DNA from 3 places in the Parabacteroides sp. AF27-14 genome. Region 1 is predicted to be linked to each of the others. Evidence: riboswitches for the same ligand, from Rfam matches in the RefSeq annotation. Region 1 holds a riboswitch; each other region holds the start of a gene.

Evidence for each region. A riboswitch is a leader RNA that binds a small molecule or an ion and turns the genes downstream of it on or off. The one in region 1 is predicted to bind thiamine pyrophosphate.
Region 2: another riboswitch for thiamine pyrophosphate. It lies ahead of DWY79_RS09525 (sulfide-dependent adenosine diphosphate thiazole synthase); the one in region 1 lies ahead of DWY79_RS19835 (TonB-dependent receptor).
Region 3: another riboswitch for thiamine pyrophosphate. It lies ahead of thiD (bifunctional hydroxymethylpyrimidine kinase/phosphomethylpyrimidine kinase); the one in region 1 lies ahead of DWY79_RS19835 (TonB-dependent receptor).

The regions. Positions count from the first base shown of each region.
Region 1 covers NZ_QTLZ01000028.1:30,209-36,344, forward strand. Annotated here, with positions in the region: gene infB (translation initiation factor IF-2) at 1-464, opposite strand, end outside; gene nusA (transcription termination factor NusA) at 485-1,750, opposite strand; gene rimP (ribosome assembly cofactor RimP) at 1,755-2,222, opposite strand; TPP riboswitch at 2,460-2,570, shown strand; gene DWY79_RS19835 (TonB-dependent receptor) at 2,613-4,811, shown strand; gene pnuC (nicotinamide riboside transporter PnuC) at 4,846-5,433, shown strand; gene DWY79_RS19845 (thiamine diphosphokinase) at 5,451-6,110, shown strand.
Region 2 covers NZ_QTLZ01000007.1:92,566-98,701, reverse strand. Annotated here, with positions in the region: gene DWY79_RS09560 (AAA family ATPase) at 124-771, shown strand; gene DWY79_RS09555 (hypothetical protein) at 830-1,144, shown strand; gene DWY79_RS09550 (hypothetical protein) at 1,144-1,437, shown strand; gene DWY79_RS09545 (glycoside hydrolase family 3 C-terminal domain-containing protein) at 1,434-1,991, shown strand; gene DWY79_RS09540 (hypothetical protein) at 2,077-2,481, shown strand; gene DWY79_RS09535 (DUF3440 domain-containing protein) at 2,478-3,779, shown strand; gene DWY79_RS09530 (ParB/RepB/Spo0J family partition protein) at 3,763-4,287, shown strand; TPP riboswitch at 4,378-4,474, shown strand; gene DWY79_RS09525 (sulfide-dependent adenosine diphosphate thiazole synthase) at 4,537-5,307, shown strand; gene DWY79_RS09520 (hypothetical protein) at 5,364-5,783, opposite strand; gene DWY79_RS09515 (DUF6769 family protein) at 5,854-6,136, shown strand, end outside.
Region 3 covers NZ_QTLZ01000009.1:130,106-136,241, forward strand. Annotated here, with positions in the region: gene thiC (phosphomethylpyrimidine synthase ThiC) at 1-1,587, opposite strand, end outside; gene DWY79_RS11565 (thiamine phosphate synthase) at 1,599-2,327, opposite strand; gene DWY79_RS11570 (thiamine phosphate synthase) at 2,318-2,914, opposite strand; gene thiD (bifunctional hydroxymethylpyrimidine kinase/phosphomethylpyrimidine kinase) at 2,907-3,755, opposite strand; TPP riboswitch at 3,750-3,847, opposite strand; gene DWY79_RS11580 (BamA/TamA family outer membrane protein) at 3,951-5,180, opposite strand; gene cbiD (cobalt-precorrin-5B (C(1))-methyltransferase CbiD) at 5,333-6,136, opposite strand, start outside.

The DNA of each region.
Region 1 (6,136 bases):
GGAGCCTGCGCAGGCTGCGCGGGTTTAACAGGAGCTTGAGCAGCGGGAGCGGCAGGCGCTTCCTTCACTTTCGGCTCTTCCTTTACCTTAGGCTCTTCTTTCACCTTCGGCTCCTCTTTAGCCTTCGGCTCTTCCTGCTGTTTTTTATGTTGTCCACCATCCAAATCGATATGACCCTTCATTACGATCTTAGGCCTGAATTCTTCCGGTATCACTGTCTTTATTTCCGCAGTCTTCTCTTCTTTCACAGAAGGAGCCTCTTTCTGCGCACGATCCGCCGCAAAATTACGATCTTTCTCAGGCAGATCCTTTCCAAACTCTTTTACGAGCAAAGCATACTGTTCATCACTGATCCTCGTGTTGGGATTATCCTCAACCGAGAACCCATTCCGGTGCAGGAACTCAACCACCGTGTTGATTCCCACGTTCAATTTTCTCTGTACTTGAATTAATTTTATAGGCATATCTAACTTTGTCGTAATACTTATTCGTTACCTTCATCTTCAAATTCCGCGGATAAGATAGCTAAAAGATCGTCCACGGTCTGCTCTTCCAGATCGGCACGTTCAATAATCTCATTGCGGTTCATAGCAAGGACACTCTTCGCCGTATAGCATCCTATATTCTTCAGTGCGTCGATCACCCAGCTGTCGATCTCGTCGGAGAACTCATCCAAGTAGATATCCTCCTCGTCCGCTCCTTCGATATCACGGAATACGTCAATCGTATACTCAGTCAACATACAAGCCAACTTAATATTCAGACCGCCCTTACCGATCGCTAAAGAAACCTCCTCAGGACGTAGATAAACCTCAGCTTTCTTTTCTTCCTCATTCACACGGATAGAAGAGATCTTAGCCGGGCTTAAAGCACGCTGGATAAACAAAGAGAGATTTGAGGTGTAATTAATCACATCAATGTTCTCGTTTCTCAACTCGCGAACGATTCCGTGTATACGAGAGCCTTTCATACCTACGCAAGCACCCACCGGGTCAATACGGTCATCGTATGACTCGACAGCCACTTTGGCACGCTCTCCCGGGATACGGGCGATCGCCTTGATCGTAATCAAGCCATCATTAATCTCCGGAACCTCCAACTCGAACAACCGCTGCAAGAAGACCTTATCCGTACGGGAAAGAAGGATCTTCGGGTTGTTATTATAGTTATCCACACGTTGAACGATCGCACGTACGGTCTCTCCCTTACGATAGAAATCGGTCGGGATTTGCTCGGATTTCGGCAGTAGCAACTCATTACCATCGTCATCCAGCAACAGGATTTCTTTCTTCCACACCTGATAAACCTCAGCGGCGATGATGTGGCCGATTTTATCCTTATACTTAGCGTACAAGCTGTCTTTCTGCAATTCAAGTATCTTTGAAGCCAAAGTCTGGCGCAAGTTTAAGATCGCACGACGTCCGAAGTCTGCGAAATGCACCTCGTCGGTCACTTCCTCGCCCACCTCACAGTCGGCGTCGATTTTACGGGCCTCCGTCAACGTAAGCTGCAAGTTCTCATCCTCCAATTCATCATCAGCCACAACCGTACGGTTTCTCCAGATCTCGAAATCACCTTTCTCAGGATTGATAATCACGTCATAGTTCTCATCCGTGCCAAACATCTTGGCGATCACGTTACGGAACGAATCTTCCAAAACGCTAATCATCGTATCTTTATCGATATTCTTCAACTCCTTGAACTCCGCAAGGGTGTCAATCATACTGATTGTTTCCTCTTTCTTGGCCATAATCTTACTTGAATCTTATTAAGTATTTTGTATATTTTATTTCATCAAATGTATACGACTCATCCTCTATCACGGTTACCTTCCGCTTAGCGCCCTCCGGTTTCACCTTCTTCTCGACAGAGACAACCACACCGTTCTCGTCGGCAGATTTCAACACACCTGTCAGCTTCGAGCCGTTTTTCAACAGCATCTCCACCTCGTTTCCGATGTTCTTGACGTATTGGCGAAGTACCTTAAAAGGAGAAGTAATGCCGGCGGAGCCAACCTCCAGCTCATAGTCCTCGACGTCACGATCCAGATGCTCCTCCAAATACCGGCTCAACTCAGCGCAATCATCAATGCTTACCGCTTCATCGTTATCAATTTCAACGACTATCAGGTTCCCCGGTTTAATCACTACGTCTACTAAATAATTGCTTGAAGAGGCTAGTTTTTCCTCTACTAATTGGCTTACCACTTTCTTTTCTATCATACACATATCTGTTAAGAACAAAAGAAGGGGACTACCCGCCCCCTCCTCAACTTCACTTAATCGCCCGCAAATATACAAAAAATCAATGAGTTCTCAAAATATCCTCATCTTTTTGCAGAAAAAATTAATACGACACAAACCGGATTACGATCGATAGTAATCAGAATTAATATCTATAGAAATCCGATTTACTATTGATAGTAATATTTATTAACACTTTTATGCCTATCTTTGCTGCCGAATACGAAGGGGTGCTCGCGGAATCCTTCACGAAAGGAGCGGGCTGAGATCATACCCATAGAACCTGTACAGGTAATGCTGTCGTAGGGATTCATGCTTCTCCCATCCTTTCTATTCATCTATTTAGTTTTAAAGCAAAAAGATGAAAAGATGAAAAATGTATTGGTTATCTTGGCCGGCTCCTTACTGGCTACAACCGCCAAGGCACAAATGCCCAGTCCGGTCGACTCCTTGAAAATCTCAAAAGACGTATCTTTAGATGAAGTGGTTATTACCGCTACCAAAGTCGGGAAAGAGACCCCGGTAGCTTATAGCGACATCTCCAAACAAGAACTAAGCAGCCGGAACAACGGGCAAGGTATCCCATTCCTTATCTCCCAATCCCCGTCTGTTATCATGACCTCGGATGCCGGAACGGGTATCGGTTACTCCGGTTTTCGTATCCGGGGTACAGATGCGAACCGTATCAATATCACGATCAATGGCGTACCGGTTAATGACTCCGAGTCTCATACCGTATTCTGGGCTAATATGGCCGATATAGCTTCCTCGGTAGAATCGATCCAGATCCAACGAGGCACCGGAACCTCTACGAACGGAGCTGCGGCTTTTGGCGCTACGGTCGCCATGCAGACCGAGAAACCGTCCTTAAAGCCTTACGGCGAATATTCCGTATCAGCAGGTTCTTTCGGTACGCTGAAACATACGGTAAAAGGCGGCACCGGATTACTTTACGATCATTTCGCTTTCGACGCCCGCTACTCCAATATCCGTAGCGACGGCTTTATCGATCGTGCCTCCGCCCGTATGAGTTCTTACTATGCCTCCGCCGCTTTCTATGCCGATAATACATTGATTAAATTCCAAGCCTTCGGGAACAGCGAGAAGACCTATCAAGCATGGAACGGTGTTCCGTCTTATTTACTTGACACAGATCGTAGCTATAATCCATGCGGAGAATATGAGGAAGATGGAGTGAAGAAGTTTTATAACAATCAGACGGATAATTATTGGCAACACAACTACCATTTAATGGCCAGCCAGCGTATCGGAGATTTCTGGAATATGAACCTGACCCTTCATTACACCGATGGTAACGGATATTACGAGGATTATAAATCGAAAGCCAAATTCAGCAGTTATAAACTACCGGAATATATCGATCCGGAGGGTAATACCGTAAAAAAGACGGACCTTGTGCGCCGTAAATGGCTCGACAATTATTTCTATGGAGCCGTTTATAGCGCAAACTATCAACGTGACAATACCCGCCTTACGCTGGGAACCGCCGTCAACAACTATGTAGGCGATCATTTTGGCCGGGTAATGTGGACCAAAAGCGCAAACGTCTTGCCACAACCGGATTACGAATATTATCGCAATACCGGTAAGAAATTAGACTACAACGCATACGCTAAATTGACTCAACGTCTTTCCCCTCTTTTCACCGGCTATCTGGACTTACAATACCGTGGGATCCATTACACCATTAAGGGAAACGATGACAAAGCCGGGGAAGGACTGGACATTCGTAAGAACTGGAACTTCTTCAACCCGAAAGCCGGAATAAACTTCCATAACAATGGCCATAACGCCTTCGTCTCTTTCTCCGTCGCTAACCGGGAACCGAACCGTGACAATTTCACGGAGGCAGGCCCCGAGGAACGTCCTACCCACGAGACCTTATATGATTACGAGGCCGGTTATAGTTTTGGTAACGACCGTTTCCGGTTTGGAGCCAATCTCTATTTCATGGATTACAACAACCAATTGATCCTGACCGGCAAGATCAGCGAGATCGGCGAGGCCCTCACTTCCAATATAAAGGATAGTTACCGAATGGGTATCGAGCTTACCGGAGGTGTACAAATCACCTCTTGGCTGAATTGGAGCGCGAACGTAACCCTCAGCCAAAATAAAATCAAGCATTTCGTGGAATACGTGGATAATTGGGATACCGGAGGACAAGAGATCAATGATCTAGGCACAACGAATATAGCTTTCTCACCCAATCTAATAGCGAACAGCATGTTCGATTTCGTTTACAAAGGGTTTATCGCGAGTTTCAACTCACAAATAGTAGGCCGCCAATACATAGACAATTCAAGCAGCAAGGATCGTTCCATCGATCCCTACTTTATCAATAGCCTACGTATCGGTTACGCCTTCCAGCCTAAGTTCATGAAAGAAATAACCCTAGACGTGACTATCAACAACCTCTTCAACGAGAAGTACGAGACCAACGCATGGGTATACTCGTATATCGAAAACGGCACACGTAAAAAGGATGACGGTTATTTCACCCAAGCCGGCACGAACGCCATGGCCAGGATCACCTTCAAATTCTAACTTAATTTTCAATTATCAATTATCAATTACTAAAATGGTTTGGCTAGAATACTTCGGAGTAATAACCGGTCTGCTCTATCTCTTTCTAGAGATTAAACAACATAAGGGCATGTGGGTGGTGGGATTCCTCACCTCCCTCGTGTATGTCTTTGTCTTCCTGTCCGCTAAGATTTATGCGGACATGGGATTGCAAACCTATTACGTAGGAATCAGCATATACGGTTTCTATCAATGGACCCGGAAGAAACATGAGATACACACGGAAAACGACAGTCTTCCCTCCGACCGTATCCTATACACCCATCTGAGCCTTCCGCTTTTCGTGGGGATTATCGGAACATTGGCCGTTGTATTCGCCATCTTATGGTATCTCCTTCATCAATTCACGGACTCTCCCATCCCCGTAGGCGATGCGTTCACCACGTCGGTAGGCATTGTCGCTACTTGGATGCTGGCAAGGCGAATTATCGAGCATTGGATTTTTTGGGTAATCGTAAACCTCGTTTCCGTATATCTTTATTACCTTCGGGGCTTGTATCCGACGATGCTACTCTATTTTTGCTATGCGACACTAGCCATTGTGGGCTATTACAATTGGCGGAAGAAAGGGGAAGAGTTTTAATTTATAATTTATGAATTATGGGAGATAATACGGAAGTGAAGGAAAGAGGATGTGTGATCGTAGCGAATGGGAGATTTCCTTCCGCTGAGTTACCCTTGAGATTATTAAAGGAAGCGAAAACGATTATCGCTTGTGATGGAGCCGTAAAGACACTTTATGAAAAGGGTATTCATCCGGACGCTATCGTAGGAGACTTGGACAGTATACCCGCCGACCTGCGCAAACGCTACGCAGACCGAATCCACCATGTAGAGGACCAAGAGATCAACGACCTCTCCAAATCCATCCGCTTCGCCCATGCCCAAGGCTATCGAGAAGTTCTCATATTAGGAGCTACCGGATTGCGTGAGGATCATACATTGGGAAATATATCCCTTCTTATGGAGTATGCCCCCTTATTCAAGCGGGTGGAGATGTTATCCGACTATGGTCTTTTCACACCTATCTTAGAAACAACGACTTTCGCTTCTTATCCGGGGCAACAAATCTCCATTTTCGTTCTTTATCCCGAAGGGGAGATTAGTACAGAAGGACTCCGCTGGCCCATTTGCCAACGAAAGCTCACCTCATGGTGGCAAGGAACTCTCAACGAGGCTTTAGGAAATCAATTTACCGTCACCCTCTCCCCAGATTGCCGGGTGATCATTTACAGGGAAGCTCCCCATACAAAAAAATAGTCCTGAAAAGTATCACTACTTTTCAG
Region 2 (6,136 bases), on a different contig from region 1:
TATTCGAAAACAAATGTAAGTATAAACTTTGATTATTTTTTGTTTTAGTGTTTATTATATTATTATCGTGGCTTTAAAAATAATTTTGTACGTTTGTAGATGGTTGAATTAAACTTGAAATCTATGGATAATAAAATCATATTGACGATAGGCCGCCAGTTCGGAAGCGGTGGCCGCGAGATCGGACAACGTTTGGCGAAGGAGTTGGGTATCGGTTACTATGATAAGGAACTGATTACCGTGGCGGCCCGTGAGAGTGGATTATGCGAGGATGTTTTCGAGAAGGCGGACGAACGTGCCTCCAGTGGTTTATCGTACGCTTTTACGATGGGGTATTCTTCTTTTATGGGAGGGATGTTTACGCCTTATAATGATATTTTGTCTAATGACGGTCTTTTTAAGATACAGAGTGACGCTATCCGTAAATTGGCGGAGACTGAGTCGTGTGTTTTGGTAGGGCGTTGCGCTGATTATATCCTCCGGGATAATCCGGCTTGTTTGAGCTTCTTTATCCATAGTTCAGTGGAGAGCCGGGTCCAAAAGACCGTGGAAAGGCATGGTGTGACGGTGGAAGAGGCGAAGAACATGATGGAGAAGACTGATAAATCCCGTGCGGCTTACTATAATTATTATACGAATAAGACATGGGGAATGGCCTCTTCTTATAATTTCTCGATCGATGTATCCGTATTAGGGATCGACGAGACCGTGGAATTTATGAAAAGCTTTATCGAGCGCAGATTGAATAAGCGTCCGCCTCATTTCGGATAAATCGTATTCTTGAGAAACCATTATTGAATAGAGATTAACCTATTAAAACTAAGAAAGTATGCGAAAACCTTTTATTACTGTTCGGCTGACCCATGGTATGTTGGGCGCCTTGTTAGTTTCCACCTGTGCTTGTTCGGGCACGAAGTGGACGGAGGTGGAGAAAGATTCTATCCGTATCGTTACCCAGCAAGAAGGAGCTGTATTAGGATATTCCGCCAATTCGGGGGTGAGACTTCTTACTGTTGACGGATATGCCTTCAAAGATCTGAATCGGAACGGGCGGCTTGATCCGTATGAGGATTGGCGTCTTACGCCCGAGGAACGTGCCGTTGATTTGGCCGGACAGTATCTACAGAGGAAATCGCCGGATTGATGCTTTATAGCGCCCATCAATCTATCCCCGGTGCCTCGAAAGGGTTTGGAACTTCTACCTACAATGGCAAATCTTTTGATGAGAGTGGAGCCCAGCCATCCGATCTTTCCGATGCGCAGCGTAAATTCCTCACCGAGGATAATGTTCGTCATGTATTGGTTACGAGAGTGCAAAGCCCGAAAGTGGCGGCTCGCTGGAATAATAATGCGCAAGCTTTAGTGGAGGGTATCGGTCATGGTATCTTACGGTCGTTGATAATCCCGATGAGGCGGATTTCGCCATCGTCTTTATGACGAGCCCGAACAGTGGTACGGGGTATGATAAATCCGATTGTGAGAAAGGTGGAAACGGTTATATGCCTATCAGTTTACAGTATAATGATTATACCGCTACCTATGCCCGTAACCCAAGTTTGGCGGGGGGAGATCCGTTTGAGAATTTCACGAACCGTTCTTATAAAGGTAAGTCCGTGAAAACAGCTAATAAGCAGGATATGCTTTCTGTTTTGGAGACAAAGGCTAAAATGAAAGGTAAGCCTGTAATCGTATCTTTGGAGATGGATAAGCCCACGATTATGTCCGAGTTCGAGGGTTCGGCGGATGCCATTTTGGTGAACTTCGGTGTACAAAACCAAGCGGTCTTGGATATCATCAGTGGAAAAGCCGAGCCTTCCGCTTTGTTGCCTTTGCAGATGCCGGCAGATATGCGTATCGTGGAGGAGCAATTCGAGGATGTTCCCCGGGATATGAAATGCTATACGGACAGCGAGGGCCATCTGTATGATTTCGCTTTTGGTATGAATTGGAAAGGCGTTATCGATGATGAGCGAGTGACTAAATATAAATAGGGTAAATTACATTTTTGTGTTTTTGTGGTTACGGTATCTATATATAATGCCTAAATTTGCATGGTAATATTATTAAGTGCAGACCATGAAAATTATGACATTGCAGGGAACGGACAAATTGTTATATGAACTTGTCGCGCCTTTGGTCATGAATCCAGCCATTTTGCGACAAAATAACAATTACCCTTTTAAAACATCTCGTAGCCACGTTTGGTATATAGCCTTTCATGAAACGGCTGTTGTTGGTTTTATGCCTGTAAAAAAAGGACATATCTATTACTCTATAGACAATTATTTCGTGAGTGGTGACGATCCTTCGGTATTGAGTGAACTTCTTGAAGAAGTCATAAAGGATTTTTCATCTCAAGCTTCACTTATGGCTGTTGTGCATAAACGTCATGTAAAAGTGTTCTCACAAAAAAAGTTCCAGACATGTGTTGAGTGGAAAAATTATGATAAAATGCATTATTTACCGGAGGTAGAGTCATGATGCGAAGAATGGATGTGTACGAGGCGACAGAGAAAAGATTGAAGATCATTTTTGATTATTTCGATTACGTATACGTCTCTTTTTCCGGCGGAAAGGATAGTGGTGTACTGTTGAATTTGTGTGTAGATTATATTCGTAGATACGCTCCGGGACGAAAACTAGGTGTATTTCATATGGATTATGAGGTTCAATACAGCCAGACGACCGAATATGTGGAAAAGGTTTATGCCGCTAATTCCGATATCCTTGATATTTATCATTGTTGTGTTCCTTTTAAAGTCCAGACATGTACATCTATGTTTCAACAATATTGGAGACCTTGGAGCGAGGAGTGCCGGGATATCTGGGTTCGAGAGATGCCCCATTCATGTCTCCGGGCGAAAGACTTTGACTTCTTCAAGGAGGACATGTGGGATTATGATTTTCAGAATATGTTCCCTTTTTGGTTGTATCAACGGAAAATGGGCCGGCGTATATGTTGCCTTGTTGGTATCCGTACCCAAGAGAGTTTTAATAGGTGGCGGGCCATACATAGTGATAAGAATTACAGAAAACTAGCTAATTATAAATGGACTCGCAGAATGAATTATTCTATATATAACGCATATCCTATTTATGATTGGAAAACTCAGGATATCTGGATAGCGAACGGAAAGTTCGGTTGGCCATATAATCATTTGTATGATTTGTATTATCAAGCAGGGGTGCCTTTGTCCCGGCAACGTGTGGCGAGCCCATTCATATCCCAAGCGATATCCACACTGTTCATTTACAAAGTTGTCGATCCCGACATGTGGGGGCGGATGGTTGGACGTGTAAACGGTGTTGGCTTTGCCGGTATATATGGGAATACCTCCGCTATGGGATGGAGGGCTATCAAGTGCCCAGCCGGGTTCTCTTGGGAGAAATATATGTATTTTCTCCTAAATACCTTACCCGAAGAAACTCGTGAGAACTATTTGAATAAGTTAAGAGTCAGCCGTGAATTCTGGAGAGAAAAAGGAGGATGCCTCAGTGAGGAGACAATCGCTAAGTTACGGGCGGCTAATATTCCTATCATTGTGGAAGAATGTACCGCTTACCATACGGATAAGAAACCAGTACGGATGGAGTATATCGATGATATCAATATACCCGAGTTTAAAGAAATCCCTACTTACAAACGTATGTGTGTTTGTATTTTGAAAAACGATCATACATGCAAGTATATGGGTTTTTCCCAGACAAAACGAGAGAGGGATATGAGAAAAGAAGTAATGGACAAATATAATTTTTATAAGCATGGGAAACTTTGTTAGTCCGGCATATGGTGTTAGGGCTGTCCCTATAGAAAAAATTGTAGCCAACAGCTATAACCCTAATATCATGGCACCACCGGAAATGCGATTATTGGAACTTTCCATTTGGGAGGATGGCTATACGATGCCTTGCGTCTGTTATTATCTTGAAGAGGATGATTTATATGAGATAGTAGATGGTTATCATCGTTATCTGGTTATGAAGCAATCTCAAAGGATTTATGATCGTGAGAAAGGAATGTTGCCTGTAACGGTGATTGAGAAAGATATTTCAAACCGAATGGCTTCAACCATTCGCCATAACAGGGCTCGAGGGATGCACAACTTGGAACTTATGACGGAGATTGTTACGGAGTTGGTCAAATCTGGGATGTCTGATAAGTGGATCATGCGTAATATTGGAATGGATAAAAATGAGTTACTTCGGTTCAAGCAGATTTCGGGATTAGCTGAATTATTCCGGGATAAAGAATTCGGTTGGTCTGATGACTGGTCGGAAGAAGACTAAACTTTTTACATTTTGTTTGGCTGAGCGTTTTTTGCCTTTTATGGCTCTGTTGAGTACATATATACTAATTTTTTGTACATTTGCTCCCGACTTTTCACATAGGGGTGCCCGAGTCATACGGGCTGAGATTATACCCATCGAACCTGATCCGGGTAATGCCGGCGAAGGGAAAATAAGGTAGAACTAGGAAATAAAGGGGGCGTTACCTCTATGTGCTCCCTGATGTTTAAACTTTAATTAGTTATTAAGATGGAACAGATTGTTTCAAGTGGAATCATTGACTCTTACTTCGAGAAGTTGAAGAGCAACTTGTCTGTGGATGTAGCGATCGTGGGAGGGGGACCTTCCGGTATCGTGGCCGCTTATTTCTTGGCGAAAGCCGGTAAGAAGGTGGCGTTGTTTGATCGTAAGCTGGCTCCCGGTGGAGGTATGTGGGGCGGCGCTATGATGTTCAACGATATCGTGGTGCAGGAAGAGGCTATGCCGATTATCAAGGAATTGGGCGTAAGCTATAAGGAGGGTGCTAACGGCACGTATATCATGGATTCGGTACATACCACTTCCGCTTTGATTTATCAGGCGACGAAGGCGGGCGCTACGATCTTTAACTGCTATTCGGTAGAGGACGTGGTGTTTCATAACGATGCCGTAGCCGGTGTGGTAGTGAACTGGGCTCCGGTAATCCGTGAGGGGATGCACGTGGATCCGTTGACGATCATGGCAAAGGCTGTCTTGGAAGGTACGGGGCATGATTGCGAGATTGCCCGTGTGGTAGCCCGTAAGAATGATATCCAATTGAATACACCGACCGGAGGCGTGATCGGCGAGCGTTCCTTGAATGTGGAGCTGGGTGAGCAGACGACGGTGGAGAACACGAAGGAGATCTACCCGGGATTATTCGTTTCCGGTATGGCCGCTAACGGCGTAAGCGGTAGCTTCCGTATGGGACCGATCTTTGGCGGCATGCTGATGAGCGGCAAGAAGGCTGCTGAGTTGATCTGCGAAAAACTTGGGAATTGAAAATTGAGAATTGAGAATTGAAAATTAAAGATACAACAATCAATAATTTTCAATTCTCAATTCCTAACGGTTTTTCCTTGTCTCAAGAATAAGAATCCCGTTATGATCAATGCCGTGGATAATCCCGTATAGAATACGGAAATGAAAGAATTCGGCAGTAAATGGAACGTGCGGATCGTGATCCCGAAAGCGATCATGAAGATCATGATAATCCAACCTTTCACGTCGAAAAAAGAGAACGGGCAATGTTTCCCGTTTTTCCGGGAGATCCGTTCGGAATGTTTATAGAAAAGCCGTTTAAAGACCAAATTGAAGAAAAGTAAGAAAACGATGGTCGCTTCCCCGATCTTGAATAACCAATAATGGGTATCGTTTAACCATGTGACGATACCGATGCGTAAGATATTGATACCGGCGAAAATCCATACGCAACCGGCGGTATATAATAATATCTTTTTATTTACTCCAAACTTCATCTATCTTTTTATTTACCGCAAACTTACAACATTCATGTAAAAAACGGAAAAATATCCTTATCTTTGTGCCATGCGTGAGAAAATGAAACAGAGGATTGTACAATACGTGGTGCTGATGGCCGGCATCTTGGTATTGCTTTCTGTGGTTATCCCTCACCATCATCACCGGGACGGGATGCCTTGTTATCAATCCTTGACTGCGGAGCAAGCGCATGGCGATAAAAGCACTGATACGCATGATTGCGGTTGCGACGGGCATAACTTGGCCTATTTCAGTACGCATATTTCTCATTTTATGGATGGAGATGTGGATATACATCTGATGCCGTTACTCGTCTTATTTGATTACATTT
Region 3 (6,136 bases), on a different contig from region 1:
CCTTTCCGGGTCCAAGGACAAATTGAACTGGTCTTTCCAGCGGAAATCAAAACGGGCCTTGCTCAACGCGTTATCACGTACTTGAGCGCCGGGATGCCCTTTCGCCAAGTCAGCGGCATGCGCCGCTATCTTATAAGCGACCACCCCATTACGCACGTCTTCCTTATTCGGCAATCCCAAATGTTCCTTCGGCGTAACATAGCAGATCATAGCCGTCCCATGCCAAGCGATTTGCGCGCCACCAATAGCCGACGTGATATGATCGTATCCAGGAGCGATATCGGTCGTCAACGGGCCCAGCGTATAGAACGGCGCTCCATGGCAGGCATACTGTTGTTCCTTCATATTCTCATGAATCTTATTCATGGGAACATGGCCCGGGCCTTCGATAATCACTTGTACGAACTGCTCCCAAGCTATTTTCGTCAGTTCTCCCATCGTGTGAAGCTCGGCGAATTGCGCCGCATCGTTCGCGTCATAGATAGAACCCGGACGAAGCCCGTCTCCGATAGAGACCGCCACGTCATATGCCTTTAGTATCTCGCAGATTTCGGCGAAATGTGTGTACAGGAAGTTTTCCTCGTCATGAAGCTGCATCCATTTAGCCATGATCGATCCGCCTCTGGAGACAATCCCCGTCAGGCGAGTCGCCGTCAGCTCCACATGTTTACGCAACAAACCCGCATGGATCGTGAAATAATCCACGCCCTGTTCCGCCTGCTCGATCAACGTATCCCGATAGATCTCCCAAGAAAGGTCCTCTACCTTACCATTCACCTTCTCCAAGGCTTGATAAATAGGAACCGTACCCATCGGAACCGGGCAGTTACGGATAATCCACTCGCGCGTCTCATGGATATTATCGCCGGTAGAGAGATCCATCAACGTGTCTCCGCCCCATTTACAACTCCATATCGCCTTCTCGATCTCCTCGTCGATACCGGAGGAAAGAGCGGAGTTACCGATATTGGTATTGATCTTTACCAAGAACTTCTTACCGATAATCATCGGCTCGGCTTCCGGGTGATTGATATTCGCCGGGATGATCGCGCGACCGGCGGCGATTTCCTTGCGGACGAACTCCGGCGTGATATACGACTTCAGTCCCAAAGCCTCGATTTGCTGGTTCTCACGAATCGCCACGTACTCCATTTCCGGAGTGATAATACGCTTCTTCGCATAATACATCTGGGTGATATTCTTACCCTCTTTAGCCCGGAAAGGCAAGTATCGCTTGGGGAAACGCAGGGAATTCAGACTCGCGTCCGCCAATCGCTCACGGCCATAAGCGGAAGTCAATTCCGGCAATTGAACCACATCTTTACGCTTACCGTACCACTCCTCACGTATACGAGGAAGTCCTTTAGCGATATCAATCGATATCTTGGGATCGGAATACGGGCCGCTCGTATCGTAAACGATTACCGGATTGTTCTTCTTGAAGATTCGCTCTCCATGCTCATCCAAGGTTACCGTGTCCAACAATTTAATCTTACGCATACCAACCTTGATCTTATTGATCTCGCCCGGGACATAAATCTTTTCCGAGGACGGATAGGAAATACGCATATTCTTTTTAGTAGCCATATGTATTTAGTTTAGTACTTATTGATTTCCTCTATAAACCGGCGGGTTTCCTCCACGGGATCGGGGGCATTGATAATCGCGCCCGAAACAGCGATTCCGGTTATACCCGTCTCCATCAAAGGGCCTACGTCTTCCAACGTAATACCACCTATCGCGAAGATAGGAATATCAATGCCAGCCTCCTTACATTGAACGATAATTTTACGATAACCTTCCAAACCTAAGATGGGACTCAAATTCTTCTTGGTACCTGTAAAGCGATACGGCCCTAGTCCGATATACGAGGCGCCTCGTTCTACGGCCAGCCGGATATCCTCGAACGTGTTAGCCGTAGCCCCGATATAGAAGATGGCATTGGAGTCCAACTTGTCTTTCAGTACTTCCCAAGCGATATCCAAGGGAATGTCATTCTTACCTAGATGACAAGCCGTAGCGCCACATGTCACGGCGGCTTCCAGATCATCGTTTACGCAGAAATCCACGATTCGCTCACATTCGTCCGCGCAGATAGTGGCACATTTACGTACGGTATCCTCATAGATCCCGTCTTTCATACGCAATTGTATCCACGAACATCCTCCTTGGATTGCCATGCGTACCTCGTCGCATTCCGTATATTTAGGTGTACGATGCGTTATAAACATCAAGCGGTTACTCCCACCAAAAGGAGGGCGTAATCCGGTTGTTCTCCGACCGACTCTTCCATTCTCATCATATCCGAAATAATAATTTAAGGCCATACTTGTAATCGTTTGAATTGTTTTATGAGTTGATCCGCAACAAGAAGGGAGGGATCGTTTCCCCAAAGGGCCCCGAGAACGGCGACACCGCCGAAGGGGATATCTCTTAATTTCGTTATTGTTTGTGAGCAGATTCCTCCCAAGGCGATCACCTTATCATCGATGATGCCCTTTGCGTTTCGCAATCCATCTAAGGGGAATCCGCTACCATATCCTTCTTTGGATATACTCTGAAAGATCGGGCTAAGGAATACATAGTCGCATACCGGTTTATACTTGATAATCTCTTCCAGACTATGGCAAGAACGACTTATACTGCCTTTATATAAAGGTGGAGCTTCCGGGTTCCTCTTGTTCAAATGGACTCCTCCTAAAGCCCTTTCTTCTGCCAAGGTAAACCAATCATGAAGAACGATCCTGTCGTAATAAGCCGGAGAGATGTTATCCAATAAGCCCTCCAATTCATCACGTTTACAATCCGGTTTACGTAGATGTAAACGAGACATTCCTTCCGCGAATAGAAGTTCGATCAAAGAAGCTTCATCCGCGAAAAAATAAGGTGTAGTAATTACGACCAGCTTATTCATGATTCCATCGGATTTTATGAAGGGCAGAGGGTGAGAAGAAGTGGTTTACAGGTCCGTGCCCTTTTCCCATGCATACATTTGCCCCGTGAACGAGCGCATTATTCATATATTCCTTGGCTAATCGTACGGCTTCCACCAATAAATGGCCGAGTGCCATATAAGCGGCGATGGCGGACGATAGCGTACAGCCCGTTCCATGGGTATTGAAGGTCTCCACTGTTGGCGAAGCCAGACAAATCGGATTATTCTCATTGATAAATAACCGATCCACCGTTTCTACTCCGGGAATATGCCCCCCTTTGATCAATATAGCCTTACATCCTTTTTCCTGCAATTTCCGGGCGGCAAGTAAGATATCCGCCTCGTTATTGATTTTTATACCGGAAAGATATTCCGTCTCGGGAATATTCGGAGTAAGCAGTGTCGCTTTAGGGAACAACTCATCCATGATGGTTCGGATGGCGTCATCCTCCAATAATTTACTTCCGCTCGTGGATATCATCACTGGATCTAAAATGATAGAAGTTCGTCGGAAGGAAGGTAAAGTCTCAGATACAACCTTTACGGCATCCTTGTTATGTAGCATCCCTATTTTTATGGCATCTACAATGAAATCCTCAAGAATGGCTTCGATTTGTCCTCTCAAAATCTCGGGAGAGATCGCTTGGATCCCTCGCACTCCCTGTGTGTTTTGAGCGGTTATAGCCGTTATCGCCGAGGCTCCAAAAACACCCAGCGAGGAAAAAGTCTTAATATCCGCTTGTATTCCGGCACCACCGCCACTATCAGAGCCCGCGATCGTTAAAGCTACCGGATAACGGTACGTTTCATTTTTATCCATCTAACATTCGTTTTTCTTACGGCGGCATTACCCGCATCAAGTAGTAAGGGTATGATCTCAGCCCATATAGTATGGCACCCCTTCGACGACGCAAACTTAGTGAAAAAAATCGATATTAAGATATTTCCGGCTTTTAAACGATAATTTTAACGCAAGGTTATACTTCCATAAATCGTAGGCGGGAGCCTTCTGGTTTTAGAAGGCTTCCGTCATATTCATATAAACCGCCATCCCTTTTTGGTTCGGGTCTTTGCCTACGTCTAAGCGGAAGTTCTTGCCGGGTTGCATTTGGATACGTAAGCCTACGCCGTAGTTGAACTTCCATTTATTCCAGTCTACGATAGGAGCGTTTCCGATCGTACCCGTGCCGACCCAGCCAACAAAACCACACTTCGCCCAGAAATTACCGCTCTTATATTTCTCCACGCTGCCGAACATATGACGATACTCCAGAATCCCATACGCCATGGTCTTGTCACGGTACTTGCCCCAATAGTATCCGCGAAGATCGAAAGGAGAGCCAAACGAAGGAAGCTCCGTAAAAGGAACGTTTCCCACACCGATTTGTGTCTTGGCGATCCATGCCAAGGTGCTACGAGGACGAAATACTTGCTGGAATTGGCGGTATTCCAGCTCGAACATCTCATAATTATATGCACCGCCTAAATACTTTCCATACACTTTAGCGATCGCGCTTAGTAACATACCGGAACTTGGGGTCGCCACGTCATTTCGTGTATCGTATTGAATCAAGCCGCCGACACCGATATTGACATAATCTCGTTTGAACTTATTGAAATAAGGATCTTCGGCCATCACCGGGTTGATATCATCTGATTTGCTGAAATTAATATCAAAAAGAGGACCCGTATATAAATGAGGCCTAACTTCCCATACGAAACGGGGATATAGTTGGAAAGAACTCTTATGGAATTTCGTTGTCGAATCGCTTTTCTCGATTTGCTCGATCGTCTCATAGCCTTTCCCGAAATAATGCGAAGGTTCGTTCCGATAACCGTAACTGATATAAATACGGAAGCGATTCTCGTTGAAGAATAAGGTACCAGCACCGGCAAAAACGAACGTCCCGTTTAAGGTGATGTTAAATCCCGCAGGGATAAACGATCGTTGGGATATCGTATCATTCTTGTTTAAGCGAAAGCTAGCCAAAACCGCGCCACCTACGCCAAAGGAGGCTTCCGGCGTATAAGACGGTCCACCAAGGATAGACCACCAGATCCTTTTGTTGGCCCGTATGGAGTCTTTACGTAATTGTTTATGATAACGTTGTATTTGCTTTTCGGTCATAGGCTTACCGTCCAGCATCAGCACTTCTTTCGGAATCGTGTCATTGGAAATACCTTGCGCCTTTACGGAAAAGGCGAATAGAAGGCAGGCCATATAAATTAAAAGATATCTAAACATTATTTTAATCAATATTTAGAGGGCAAAAGTACGAAATCCTCCTAATATGTATTCTTAAAGAATCCCTAATAAAAAAGAATAAACAGCTAAAAAGAAATGCTATTACAGTCTGGGGGTTGTAGAGACGTAGCGTGCGTGCTGCGTCTCTACAGCTAAGATTGGTATAAGACCTTGCCCTCTTCGGATATTAACAGCAAGGTTAGTTCGCCGTCGGGAAGGATAGGAGCGCAATACGATTTACATTTTTGTAAAAGTAATGGGAAGAAACGATTTTGTTCTTTTTCCGCAAGAAGCTCCCATAATTCACGGGCCAACGTAATCCGATTGATTGCATCTACGGTCGCCTCCTCGCATTTCGCTTCTTTCGCTACATCTTGAAGGAAGCCTTTGTTCATGACGACTTTTTTGCTGTGTGTATCTAGGAAACCTTCCGCAAGTTTCACCGCCTTGCCGATCATGATACCTAAGATAACCTGCTTGAAACCTAAATCGGCAGCGATCTTTAGCGTCTCTCCGATAAAGTTCCCGTAATGGACGAATGATTGTGGAGGCAAAGAAGCGTATAAGCTCCGAAGGTAGCGTTCACTCTTCGCCCCGGAATTAATAACCAACGTCTCGCAACCTATCGCTTTGGCGACACTGGCTTCTTTCCGTATCGAGGCGATAAAAGCGTCCGATGAGAAAGGACGCACGATTCCGGATGTCCCGATAATGGAGATTCCCCCGATAATTCCAAGTTTCGGATTGAAGGTACGTTTCGCCAACTCCTCGCCACCGGGAACCGAGACCGTGACAATAGCGACGGAATCGGGTGAGGGCAGGAGTGGAATCAGCTCTTGCCGGATCATCTTACGGGGCGTGGCGTTTATAGCCGGGCCGCCGACTTTCAAGCCGAGTCCCGGAAGGGTCACGGTTCCGACTCCTTCACCTGCTTGGAAGATGACTCTTCCCGTATC